One region of the Actinospica sp. genome, then DNA from elsewhere that is predicted to be linked to it. Evidence: riboswitches for the same ligand, from Rfam matches in the RefSeq annotation. Region 1 holds a riboswitch; each other region holds the start of a gene.
What was found. Region 1 has a riboswitch for cyclic di-AMP ahead of VG296_RS06825 (C40 family peptidase). Riboswitches for the same ligand answer to the same signal wherever they lie in the genome.
Positions count from the first base shown of each region.

Region 2: it holds a riboswitch for cyclic di-AMP, as region 1 does, so the genes downstream of both, VG296_RS26345 (hypothetical protein) here and VG296_RS06825 (C40 family peptidase) in region 1, are expected to answer to the same signal.
Region 3: it holds a riboswitch for cyclic di-AMP, as region 1 does, so the genes downstream of both, VG296_RS28775 (LysM peptidoglycan-binding domain-containing protein) here and VG296_RS06825 (C40 family peptidase) in region 1, are expected to answer to the same signal.
Region 4: it holds a riboswitch for cyclic di-AMP, as region 1 does, so the genes downstream of both, VG296_RS16250 (transglycosylase family protein) here and VG296_RS06825 (C40 family peptidase) in region 1, are expected to answer to the same signal.

Region 1 covers NZ_DASZKT010000043.1:13,094-16,293, forward strand. The annotation lists gene VG296_RS06820 (ABC transporter ATP-binding protein) at 1-168, shown strand, start outside; gene VG296_RS06825 (C40 family peptidase) at 404-1,417, opposite strand; cyclic di-AMP (ydaO/yuaA leader) riboswitch at 1,421-1,579, opposite strand; gene VG296_RS06830 (hypothetical protein) at 2,020-2,913, opposite strand; gene pcrA (DNA helicase PcrA) at 3,050-3,200, shown strand, end outside.
Region 2 covers NZ_DASZKT010000230.1:21,253-24,452, forward strand. The annotation lists gene VG296_RS26335 (amidohydrolase) at 1-319, shown strand, start outside; gene VG296_RS26340 (GNAT family N-acetyltransferase) at 320-760, opposite strand; gene VG296_RS26345 (hypothetical protein) at 864-1,697, opposite strand; cyclic di-AMP (ydaO/yuaA leader) riboswitch at 1,708-1,908, opposite strand; gene VG296_RS26350 (hypothetical protein) at 2,060-2,395, opposite strand; gene VG296_RS26355 (hypothetical protein) at 2,361-2,924, shown strand; cyclic di-AMP (ydaO/yuaA leader) riboswitch at 2,950-3,109, opposite strand.
Region 3 covers NZ_DASZKT010000257.1:24,439-27,638, reverse strand. The annotation lists gene VG296_RS28785 (metal-dependent phosphohydrolase) at 1-87, opposite strand, end outside; gene VG296_RS28780 (alpha/beta hydrolase) at 84-1,049, opposite strand; cyclic di-AMP (ydaO/yuaA leader) riboswitch at 1,343-1,494, shown strand; gene VG296_RS28775 (LysM peptidoglycan-binding domain-containing protein) at 1,501-2,532, shown strand; gene VG296_RS28770 (O-methyltransferase) at 2,656-3,200, shown strand, end outside.
Region 4 covers NZ_DASZKT010000129.1:24,312-27,511, forward strand. The annotation lists gene glyA (serine hydroxymethyltransferase) at 1-1,109, opposite strand, end outside; cyclic di-AMP (ydaO/yuaA leader) riboswitch at 1,472-1,681, shown strand; gene VG296_RS16250 (transglycosylase family protein) at 1,690-2,403, shown strand; gene VG296_RS16255 (L-threonylcarbamoyladenylate synthase) at 2,476-3,117, opposite strand; gene prmC (peptide chain release factor N(5)-glutamine methyltransferase) at 3,175-3,200, opposite strand, start outside.

The DNA.
Region 1 (3,200 bases):
GCGCACCGCCTCACCACCGCGGCCCGCGCCGACCGCATCCTCGTCCTCGACGGCGGCCTCATCGTCGAGGACGGCACGCACGACGACCTGCTCGCCGCGGACGGACCGTACGCGCGACTGTGGAACAGCTTCATGCACGCGAGCTCGGAGGGCGCCGCGGCGCTCTAGGTCGAGATCCAGGCCGAGATCCAGTCCGAGATCTAGGCCGAGGTCGAGGTCCGGGGAAAAGTATTAGCGCCCGGATCGCCGGTGGGTTGGGCTCCGCTTGCCGCACAAGGGGGAGAGGTTGCGGCTCACGTCGCCCCGGCGATCCGGGCGCTCGATGGCAGCGCCCTCACGAGGGGGAGGGGGTAGAGAACGCCGCCAGGTCACATGGCCTGAGGTGTTCTTGCGTGGCAGGAGGCTACGGGCGGCCGAAGCCGGCGACCTGCATGCCGATGTTGGACAGCGAGATCTCGCGGACCGTCGCTCCGGTGTGCGGTGCGTCGATGACCATGCCGTCACCGATGTAGATGCCGACGTGGCCGACGTAGCCGGGGCTGTCGAAGAAGAAGACCAGGTCGCCGGGCTCGGCGGAGGACTCGCTGACGGACGTCGTGACGCTCATCTGCTCGGCGGCGTTGTGCGGCAGCGAGACGCCCGCGGCGGCCCACGCCTCCATCGTCAGTCCGGAGCAGTCGAACGTGGAGGGGCCGGAGGCGGCGTAGACGTACTCGTCACCGAGCTTCGACTTCGCGTACGCCACGGCTATCGCGGCGCGGGAGTTCGGGGCGACCGCCGTCACGGTGTTCGACGTGCTGCCGCCGCCGGAGACGATCGTCTGCTGCTGCGCCGCGCTCAGGGTGCTGATCACGGACTTCGCCTGGGCGGTCGCGGACAGCGCGGAGGTCTTCTGCTTCTTCGCCGTGTTCACGGCCGCCTGCTGCTGGGTCAGCTCCGTCTGGGCGAGCTTCTGGTCGGCGGCGACCTGCGACTTGGCGGTGGCCAGCTCCTTGAGCAGCTGGGCTTCCTTCTGCGAGATCTCGTTGCTGGCCAGCGCCTTGTTGAGGTAGGTCTCCGGGCTGGACTCCAGCGCGAGTTCCAGGGTCGAGGACATCCCGGCGCTCTCGTACTGCTGTGCGGCCTGCAGGCCCATCGTGCGCTGCAGCGAGCTCATCTCGGCGGTGGCGCTGGAGATCTGCGCCTGGAGGGCGTTCACCTTCGTCTGCAGCGTCGCGGCCTGCTCGGTGGCGGCGTTGTAGGCCTCGGTGGCGGCCTCCGACTGCTGCATCTTCTGGTTGTAATCGGCCTTGGCCTGCGTCAGGGTCTCGGCGTGCGCGCTGCCCTGCATCAGCAGGGTGGAGCCGGCGGCTACGCCGACCAGGGCTACAGCCGAGGCCTTTCGCGTCGAGAGTTTCGGGGCGCGATGAGACGGCATGCGTTCCTCTTCCGGTGGCGCCTACCGGGTTAGCTGACGGGTTCGGGCGGGAAAAGTCGCCCTACACCTTGCCTTCGCGGTTCGCGGCTGCGAACCGGTCGGGCGCGGTGATTCACCCCGGTGCTTGCGGGTGGGTCCCCGGCTCCGCGGCGGTCCCGTTCCGTCCGCGTCCCGCGGTGTTCGCGGTGCACGGCCCGGTGGTGGGGCCCGCCGATTGGACTCGGCGCGGATATCCGCCGGGGGTCTGGCGACCCCGCGTGGGGCGGTATCTGGGTGTGGACTCTAGCGATCCGGTTGCGGGGCTTCGATTTTTCGGCCCCGCTCTTTAACGTCTCTTTGCCCGTGTCGTGATCGATCCGTGGCCATTCGCGAGCCGACGGGACCCGGAGAATAGTGCGCGTCTGGCGTGCTCTGACCGTTTTGCCGGGTGGGCGAAACGGACGAAACGGCTCGGTGGCCGAGCCGTTTCGTGATGCTCCACGGGGGAGAGATCTTGCCGACGGGCTGTCGGCAAGATCTCGAAGGCTCTCATTCTCATGAGGCCCGGATAGTGTGCACGCTCTGATACCCGCCGGTCAACACGCTGTCGCGGTCCGGGTTCGTCAGGGGGAGCCGGTGCTCGTCGCGCCGCCTGCCTGCGGCGAGCCGGAGGCCGTGCCGGTGGACTTGGTCGACCCGGCGGCGCTCGGGGACGTCGAGGGGCTCGCCGAGGACGTCGCAGAATTCGACGACGATGCCGAGGACGACGCCGTGGCACCGGAGCTCTTCGACCCCGTCGAGTCCGCGGACGCCGACGAGCCGTCGTTCGCCGCGCCGTGCGTCGTCTCGGTCACGGTGGTCGTCGTGGTGGTGGACGGCGTGGTGGACGAGCCCGCGCTGCGCACCGGGGCGCCGGCGAAGATGCCGACGACGATCGCCACGCTGAACACGGCGACGATCGCGGCGGCGATGCCCATCGGCTTGCGGTATCTGAGGATCCGCGCGAGGCGAGACGGCTTCTCGGCCGCCTCGGCGGGCGCGATCAGCTGAGTCCGCTCGGCGTCGATGCCCGGCGGCAGGATCAGCTTCGTGTCCTCGCGGATGACCCGGGTCTCGGCCGTGGCCTCCTTGGGGGTCCACGGCTCCGCCGCGTTCGCACCGTAGAAACGTCCGGCGGGGACCTTCGCGGTCGCGTCGGACTCCTCGGCGGTCTCGCCCCCGGCCGCCTCCTCGTCGACCTCGACCTCGATGAACTCGCCGTTCACCAGCAGCGTCTGCTTGATCTTGTGCCCGCCGGTGCGGAACACGTGCCCCCAGATCGCCGCGCCCGTGGTCGCGACCACCGAACCGACCGCGGCCCCGATGACCGTGCCCGCCACACCGAGGTACGAGGCGACGACCGAGGCGGAGCAGGCCGCCAACGCAGAAGCCGCGACCTGACTGGTGGTCAGATTCAGTCGCGGCTTCTTTGCCAGGGTTTCCTGCTCGTCTCGTGCCTCGTCCTCGCGCTCGCTCATGCATCCCCTGGGATCAGACGTTCTCGTTATTCAACCGTAATGCAAATCACGCCGCCGGACCGTCCGCGCCCGCACGGCCTGTGACCGAACTCACGGGGACCGCGATTGTCGGCGGACGGTTCTAGACTCGGGTCCGATGAGCGGTTACGAGACCCCCCTGTTCGACCTGCCCAAGCCGCCCGCCCCCGCGCGGCACCAGGCAGGGTCCGTGCTGCCCGGCCTCGGCCGCCCGGCCCGCCGCGAGGAGGAGCGGGGGGATCTGCCCTCGTCGGCGAAGGCCCCCGCCC
Region 2 (3,200 bases), on a different contig from region 1:
CGCGGCGGGCAGCGACTGGCCGGTTTCCAGCCCCGATCCGATCCAGGGCATCCACGTCGCGGTCAACCGGGTCACGCCCGGCGAGGGCGGCGCGCCGCTCACCCCGGATCAGCGGCTCAGCCTCAGCGAAGCGCTCACGGCCTACACCGCGGGGACCGCGTACGTGAACCATCTCGACAACACCGGGCGCATCGCCCCCGGGATGCTCGCCGACCTGGCCGTACTCGACCGCGACCCCTTCGACGGGCCGAGCGGGGCGATCCACGAGACGCGCGTGGCCGCCACGTACGTCGGCGGCGCCTTGGTGTACGAACGCTGATCAGCGGGGCGTACGCAGCATGAAGATGTCCACGGGAGTCTCGGTGACGACGGTGAATCCATGCCGCTCGTACAGCCGTCGCGCCGGGCTCCCGTGCAGGACATTGACGCGGACGACGAGGTGTTCGCGGTCGCAGCGCTCGAGCAGCCTGCTGAGCACGGCCGAGCCGATGCCCTTGCCCTGCCGGCGCGGGTCCAGATAGAAGTGCTCGAGCCAGTGTGCGTCGATATCCGGACGAAGCGCGATACAGCCGGCGAACTCGCCCTCGACCTCGATCACCCAGGTGTGCTCGGCGGCGAATCCGTTGCGTAGCCGCTGGCGCACGCGATCGGGGTCGAAGCGGCCGATCCGCTCGAGATCCGCACGCATCGTCACCGCGCGTAACTCCGCGATCGGCTCAACGTCCGCATCTTCGGCGGGGCGCAACTCCCAATCTGCCATGACCGGGAGACTAGCGCACTGAGCTGCACTTAGTCGCTATGAGGAGGTTAAAGAACCGGGCTCCGCGGCGGCCGCGGAGCCCGGTGTGCGGGGGAGAAGGGGATCAGGAGTTCGCGATGGTGTGCACCATGTACGCGGCCTGACTCTCCCACTGCGAGTACAGCGAGCCGTCGAAGGAGCGCTGCACGGACTGCGCGGCGTCGGACAGGTTCATGTTCTGGTAGTCCGACGGCAGTTCCCTGAGGAACGCCTTCGACGCGTACGCCGGGTCGGTCAGCTCGGACGCGGAGCCCCAGCCCATCGACGGACGCTGCTGGAAAAGGCCCAGCGAGTCGGCGTTTGTCGCGGTGGTCAGGTTGTGCAGCGAGGACTCCTGCATGGCCGTGGCCACGGCTATGGTCGCGGCGTACGCCGACATGTTCAGGTCCTTGGCGGCCTGCACGATCGAGGTGGCGTTGTTCCACTGGTCGGAGTCCGGGCTGAAGCGCTGCTGCGAGCCCTCGATGCCGGTCGGCTCGAGGTCCGAGTAGCCCACGCCCGCGTAAGGCTTCGAAGACACCGTCGTCGCGCTCTTCGCCGCGGGGGCCGCGGCCGCGGCCGTGCTCTTGGCCGCGGTGCTCGTCGTGGTGGTCTTCGCCGCGGTGGGCTTGGACGCGGTGGACTTGGACGCGTTGCTCGTGGTCGCGGAGGTCTTGGCCGCGGCCGCGGTGCTCTTCGCGGCGGTGCTCGTCTTGGCGGCGGCCGAGCTCTTCTTGGCGGCCGTCGCATGCTGCGCGACGACGCTCTTCACGGAGGACGCGGCGGTGTGCCGCGTCGAGTCCGCGGAGGCGGTGAGCGGGGTGGCGATGGTGAGGGCCGTGGCGGCGAGCGCCAGACCGATCGCGGGGACGTGGTGGATCTTGACGCGCTTGAGCGCGCGGGCATGACGGAACGACACGGGTGTAGACAGCCTCTCCTTCGGCCGCCTACCGGGTTAGCTGTCGGGTTCGGGCGGAAGGTGAGGTTCGCCCTACGGTCCTTCATGCACGTGGAGTCATACTCTGATCACGATGTGCACCCAGGGACCGATTCACCCCGGGGACCACCGCTGCGACGCGGCGAACATTGGGTCCCCGGCTCCCCTCGCGGGGACTCGGCGGGTGCGACCGGTGCCGGACGGATTCCACGGCGTCAGCCGGTCGCACAAGAAACGACCATACATACCTTGTCGCGACTTGTCACAAATCGTATGCAAAACGGACAGAGCGTGACCGATGGGCCACGCTCTGCCGAGAAATTCATGAGTTTCCGGCGGTTCGGTCAGCTGGGCGCCTGCCCGTTGACGATGTCGTACACCATCGTCGTGGCCTGCTTCTGCCACTGTGCGTAAGCGGTCGGATACCCGGAGCGCTGCACGTCCTGCGCGGCCTCCCAGAGGTAGATGCTCTGGTAGTCCGGCGCGTCCGCCTCGAGCGCGGCCAGGAAGGCGTTCGCGGCGTACGAGGGGGTGGTCAGCTCGTCGTAGGTGCCCCAGCCCTGCGAGGGCCGCTGCTGGAACAGGCCCACCGAGTCCGCGTTGGTCGCGGAGGTGAGGTTGATCAGCTGGGACTCCTGTATCGAGGTGGCCACGGCGACGACCGCCGCGTACAGCGGCATGCCGCGCTTCTCGGCCACCTGGACTATCGCCCGGGCGTTCTCCCACTGGTCGGTGCTCGGCGTGAACGTGTTCTGCGATCCGTACTCGGCCACCGGCTCGAGCTGGCCCCAGGTGACCGACGCGTACGGGTTCGAGGACGTCGGGCTCGCCGAGGCCTTCGCACTCGCGCTCGCGCTGGCCGACGCGGAGGCGGAAGCCGAGGCGGACGCCGACGCCGAGGCGCTGGCGGAGGCCTTCGCCGAGGCGGATATCTTCACCGAGGTCGCCTTAGGCACCGTCGTGGTCTGCGCGGCGCTGGGCTGCGCGCTCGCCGTCGTGGCCTGGACCGGCACCGCGTCCGCGGTCGCCGGGTGGGGGGCGCTGCTCGGAGCGTGCCCGCTGATCGTCATCGCCGCGGCCACGCCGCCCGGCGCGCCGACCACGGTTCCCGCGAGTGCCGCGACGGTTATCGCCGGGTACTTCCGGGTCCAGGACTGGCTGGCGTCGGAACGGACGATCGGCGATTTGCGGCTGTGTTTGGCGCTGTGACTGCCCACGGTCGGTTGAACGGCCCTCTCCTTCGGCCGCCTACCGGGTTAGCTGACGGGTTCGGGCGGAAGAAGGTCGCCCTACGGCCTTGCCCCGATGGGTGGGACGCGGCCGATTCACCCCGGGGATTCCCAGGCCTGGACCTGGTGAGTTGGGTCCCCGGCTCCCCTCGCGGGGACTCGGCGGGCGCGTCCGGTGTCGCGGGTTCGCGACGTCCGCCGGCTGCGCTGAGGCCAGAACCTAACAGATCGACCCGGCGCATGTCACCGATTCGTC
Region 3 (3,200 bases), on a different contig from region 1:
GCGGACGGCCGATTCGTCGGCAATTCCGTCAGTCGTCTCGCCGGCCGAGGCGTTCAGAGCCGCGAGCCAGCGTTCGACGAGAGTCAAGATGAAACTCTCCGGGGTTCGTCACCCGCGGAGGTGGGGAACGGCAGGACCTCGACCAGTGCGTCCGGCGCCTCGTCCGGAATCCAGTGGCTGACGCCGCCGAGCTCGACGAAGCGGTACGGGCCCGCGACGTGCGTCACGCAGCGCTCGGCGGCGTCGCGGGAGATCGCGATATCCCCGGTGGACCAGACGAAGACGACCGGCGCCTCGATCGGCGGCACGGACGTGCCCTCGCCGAACTTGGCCGCGCGGTACCAGTTGAGGGCGCCGCGCAATGCCTTGGGCTCGCCGAGCACGGAGAGATGCGGCTCGATCGCCGAATCGGACAAAGGGTGATACATGCCCCGCAGCCGTCGGGCGTTTTCCTCCAATAGGACCGGGATGGCCTTATCCGGGTCACGGAAAAGATAGACATATTCGGACATTTTCCGCTGCTCCGCGCTCTCCCCCAATGCCTCGGCGAAAGCGGCCGGATGCGGCACCGAAATGGCGGTGAGAGTGCGCACGCGCTCGGGGTAGCGGGCCGCGAGGTACCAGGCGACCATCGCTCCCCAGTCGTGGCCCACGAGGTCGACGTGTTCAATCCCACACGCGTCGAGCAGACCGATCATGTCGGCGGCCAGCGCCGGCAGCGCATAAGCGGCCGGGTCGGTCGGCCGCGCTCCCGGGGAGTATCCGCGCTGGTCGGGGGCGAGCAGCCGGAGCGGAGCATGGGCTGCGGCGAGCCGGGCCGCGACGGCGTCGTACGCGCGGTGGGTCTGCGGAAAGCCGTGCAGCAGCAGGACCGGCCGACCGCCGGGCACGCCCTGTTCGGCCACGTCGAAGATCAGGTCGCGGACCGGGACCCGGCTGATCCGCCAGCCGCCGCCCGCGCCGACACCGTCGTGTCCGGAATCCTCACCCGCTCCGCCGGCCGCCGCCGTGGTGAGGTGATCGTCGCCCTGCGTGTTGAACTCCGTCACGGGAGCCGCCCTCTCGCCCTTGATCCGCCGCCGCTTCGCCGTCCTCAGACGACGATACGCCACGGCACCGGGGCGCCGAATAGATCATGCTCAGTCAGCTGACGCGGCGTCAATTCCGCTGAATTGTCCGAATTATTCATGAATATCGAAGTCTGCCCTCAGTGATTTGCGGAGTCGGTTGACCACCCTCCGCATCGTTATCGTTCGGTGACATCTCTGGCTCGAAACCGGGGTCCGTTTTGGCCTAGTGTGCTCATCCAGTTGCTGGTGTTCAGTTACGAATTTCCGTAGCGGCAGCAACACCGCCGAGTTCACGCGGGCCCTGATGCGGCCCGCGAGGAGCCGGGGACCCAATCCCCCTGGGGTGAATCCGCGTCCGCGCGGTAGGGCGACCTCTTGCGCCCGAACCCGTCAGCTAACCCGGTAGGCGGCCAAAGAGGAAAGAGCAAGCATGTCTTCGCACCGCAAGCCCCGGCTTTTCGGCGCCCGAAAGCGGGCCCGGACCGTCACGCTGTGTGCCGCCACCTTCGGCGCCGCCGCAATGCCCGCCCTGGCCCAGGCCGCGACCAGCGGTTCCGCCGCCACCACGACGGTGGCCGTGCACCCGAAGTCCACCATCCACGTGGCAGGCGCGGCCCTGCGCGCCGCCGCGCTGCAGGCGGCCAAGGCCTCCACCAGCACCGGCACCGTCGTGGCCGTCTCGGACACCGTCAAGACCTCGGCGTCCAAGACCGCTTCGTCCACCACGTCGTCCTCGTCCTCGTCTTCGAGCGACAAGAGCTACACCGTGGTCTCCGGCGACACCCTCTCCGGCATCGCCGAGCGCGCGCTGGGCAACGGTGACGACTACCCCGAGCTGTTCACGCTGAACAAGGACCGCTCCGAGCCGAACGGCGGGACGTTCACCGACCCGAACCTGATCGTCACCGGCTGGACCATCGAGCTGCCGGCGGACTCGAAGTCGGCGGAGTCGAGCACCTCCGGCTCGTCGAGCTCGAGCTCCGACTCCGGCTCAAGCAGCTCCTCGTCGGACAGCTCCGGCAGCTCGTCGAGCGCGACGAACTCGTCCAGCTCCTCGGCGGACTCGGCCTCGTCCGGCTCCTCGTCGTCGTCCTCGTCCTCTTCGTCCAGCTCGTACGCGGACAACCTGGACGGCTGGATCAACGAGGCGGTCTCGATACTCAGCCAGCACGGCTACTCCGTGTCGTACAACGCGATCTACGAGACCGCGATGAACGAGTCGAGCGGCAACCCGGGCGCGCAGAACAACTCGGACTCCAACGCCGCCGCGGGCAACCCGTCGGAGGGTCTGATGCAGACCACGCAGACCACCTTCGACGCGTACGCGCTCTCCGGCTACACCGACATCTGGGACCCGGTCAGCAACATCATCGCGGCCGCGATCTACGCGCAGGACACCTACGGCGGTCTGGACACCGTCGTGGCCGATCGCTGCGGCGGCTCCTGCTGGTACGGCTACTAAGCCATACAGCTGAAGGCCGGATAGCTGATTCATCGCGGTACGCGACGAGGTCCCGGGCGTCACCCTCTCCCGATGCCCGGGGCTTCGTCGCGTACCGCGGTGCGCTGTTATATACCTGGTCGCATGGCGATGAACGGCACCGCCGCGCACGAGGGCCTCGCGGCGGCCGGCGAACTTCCGGCGTTGGTGGGCGCGGCCGTGGCGCTGGCCCGCGAATCCGGGTTCGCATACAGCTCGCTGCCCGAGCACGGCGAACTGCTCCGAGTCCTGGCACGCGGCGTCGGTCCGGGCGTGATCGGCGAGACGGGGACCGGCTGCGGCGTCGGCCTGGCCTGGCTGGCGAGTGCCGCGCACCCGAACGCTCGCATCATCAGCGTCGAGCACGACGCGGAACGCGCGAGCCGGGTAGCAGAGCTCTTCCACGACGTGCCACAGGTCGGCATTCTGCGAGGCGACTGGCTCGAGCTCCGCGGATACGGGCCCTTCGACCTGCTCGCGCTCGACGGCGGCGGTCAGGGTAAGGGCACTGATCCCGCGATCGAGCCCGCGGAATGGCTGCGGCCCGGCGGACTGGTCGTGATGGACGACTTCGCCCCGCTCAGCGGCTGGCCGCCGCTCTTCCAGGGCGAGGTCGACGAGGCCCGGCGGCACTGGCTCGACCATCCGCG
Region 4 (3,200 bases), on a different contig from region 1:
GCGTTGCGGTTGAGGATGATGCCCGCCCGCTCGCAGCGCTGCTCGGCCTCGCGCCCGTTGACGCCGCGGCCGGCGGCGATATGGATGCCGCGCAGGTCCAGCAGGGCCAGGTGGGTGTCCGTCCCGCCGCTCACCGGCCGCATGCCCTCCTCGGCCAGCGCCGAGGTGAGCGCCTGGCAGTTGACCACGACCTGCTTGCTGTACGCGGCGAACTCGGGCGTGGCCGCCTCGCCGAAGGCCACCGCCTTGGCCGCTACCGCGTGCATCAGCGGACCACCCTGCGCGAAGGGGAACACGGCGCGGTCGATCGCGTCGGCCAGTCCGGCCTTGCACAGGATCGCGCCGCCGCGGGGACCGCGCAGTGTCTTATGCGTGGCGATGGTCACCACGTCGGCGTACGGCACCGGCGAGGGCACCGCTCCCCCGGCGACCAGGCCGGCGATGTGCGCGGCGTCCACCAGGAGATAGGCGCCCACCTCGTCCGCGATCCGCCGGAAGGCGGCGAAGTCGATCAGCCGGGGGTACGCGGTGGCGCCGCAGATGATCAGCCGCGGCCGGTGCGCCCGGGCCAGCTCGTGCACCCGGTCGTAGTCGATCAGCTCGTTGTCCTCGCGCACGGGGTAGCCGATGGCCTGGAACCAGGTGCCGGAGAAGTTGCCCGGCGAGCCGTGGGTGAGGTGCCCGCCGTGCGGCAGGGCCATCGCCAGCACGCGGTCGCCGGGATGCAGCAGCGCCGCGTAGACCGCGAGGTTGGCCGAGGCGCCGGAGTGCGGCTGGACGTTGGCGTGCTCGGCGCCGAACAGCTCCCTGGCCCGCTCGATCGCGAGCCGCTCGGCCCGGTCCACCTCGGCGCAGCCGCCGTAGTAGCGCCGGCCGGGGTAGCCCTCGGCGTATTTGTTGGAGAGCACGGAGCCGAGCGCGGCCAGCACCGCGGGCGAGGTCGGGTTCTCACTCGCGATCAGCTGGAGGCTGCCCCGCTGGCGTTCCAGCTCGTCCAGGACGATGCCGGCCACCTGCGGGTCCGTGCGGACCAGGGCGGCGAAGTCCGGACCGTAGAAGGGCGCCGCGGCGTGCGGCGTCGCGTGGGCGGGAGCGGCGACGGCGGCCATCAGGACCACGCTCCTAGGGAGGGAAACCGGGGGATCCGTGCGGTTACCAGTCCACAGTAGGTGCGGTTCCGGGATCTGGCACTAGGACGGGGCCGAGGATCTCGCGTGTCTGCTTCACGGCGGGCTCACGAACCGCCGCGCGCGCCGGGTGACCGGACGATCGCTCTCCGGACACGCCGAAAGAGTCACACTACTTGTCAGGCATTACCGATACACTCTCCGTGATAAATGATGATTAATTTGATACGTAGAGTTATATTGTTATCACTGCCAGTTGATGTGATCCTGCCCACGTACGTTTAATTTGAAATCCTGCTGAAGAACTGTTTACCGTCGAAGACGCCCGGCATACCGGGCACCGTGATCGAGAACGCCTAATCCAGCCCTCCGATCACGGCAACCAAAACCCTTGAGGGCTGGAGCGGAGGAACCAAACTTCGCCGGGGCGACGGGAGATTCTCCGTTCGCAACGGCTCGGGGTGAATCCGACCGGGGACTGTGGTCTTCGGAGGTAGGGCTACTTTCCGGCCCGAATCCGACAGCTCACTTCGCAGGCGTGGGAGAGGAAAACGACTTCAGCATGCCCAAGCACGCTCTTGCCTCCAAGTCCTTCACCCGCCGCGCCGTAGCCACCGCCGCCATCGCCGGCGCCGCGATCGCCATTCCGGTCGCCCTGGCCGGCACCGCGTCCGCCGACTCCGTGAACTGGACCGCCATCGCGAACTGCGAGTCCTCCGGCAACTGGGCCGCGGACACCGGCAACGGCTTCTACGGCGGCCTGCAGTTCACCCAGTCCACCTGGGACGCCTACGGCGGCGACCAGTACGCCGCGTCCGCCAACCTGGCCTCCGAGGCCGACCAGATCACCGTGGCCGAGGCCGTCCTGGCCGGCCAGGGCATCGGCGCGTGGCCGGTGTGCGGCGCCAACGCGGGCAGCTCCACCACCTACACCGGCACCAACACCTCGGGCTCGTCCTCCTCGGACAGCTCCAGCTCCTCGAGCACCTCGTCGTCCACGGACACGAGCTCCACCCCGTCCACCTCGGACAACAGCTCGTCCACCTCGAGCAACACCAGCTCCTCGGACTCGAGCTCCACCCCGGCCGCCTCGTCCTCCTCCTCGAGCTCCAGCTCGAAGAGCGGCAGCTACACCGTGCAGTCCGGCGACACCCTCTCGGGCATCGCCGCCAAGGAGGGCGTCTCCGACTGGCACTCGCTGTACACCAACAACGAGTCGACCATCGGCTCGAACCCGAACCTGATCTTCCCGGGCCAGGTCCTCAACCTCGGCTGAGGTTAAGCAATAACCCGAAATCCCGGACGCATTCGCTGCGTCCGGGATTTCGGCCTGCCTGAATAAAAGAATTCAGCGCGTCAGATTCGTGGCCACCTTGGCGATCTCCTCGAAAGTGAGCGCGCCCTCTCTGAGCAGTTTCGGCGCCTCGCCGGTGAGATCCACGATCGAGGAGGGCACATTGTCCGCGGTCTGTCCGCCGTCCAGGTACACGTCCACGGCGGTGCCGAGCTGATCCTGCGCCTCGGAGGCGGTGGTCGCCGGCGCGTGCCCGGTCTTGTTCGCCGAGGAGACCCCGAGCGGGCCGGTCTGCATCAGCAGTTCGATGGCCACCGGGTGCAGCGGCATCCGCAGCGCGACGGTGCCGCGCGCGTCGCCGAGGTCCCATTGCAGCGACGGCTGGTGCCGCGCCACGATGGTCAGCGCGCCCGGCCAGAACGCGTCCACCAGGTCCCAGCCGTTCTCCGGGAACTTCGACACCAGGCCGTGCAGCGTGCTCGGCGAACCGACCAGCACCGGCACCGGCATGTCCCGGCCGCGGCCCTTGGCCGCCAGCAGCGCGGCGATCCCGCTGCTGGAGAAGGCATCGGCGCCGATGCCGTACACGGTGTCGGTCGGCAGCACGATCAGGTCACTCCGGCGGATCGTCGAGGCGGCCTCGCGCAGGCCGACCGCCCGCTGGTCCGGTTCGGCGCAGTCGTAGCGGCGGCTCACGGTACTCACAGCCTCCAGGAATCGAGGAAGTAATTTCGCACCTGACGTCGAGTCAGGTCAATTGCGGGGACCGTCCTTACGGG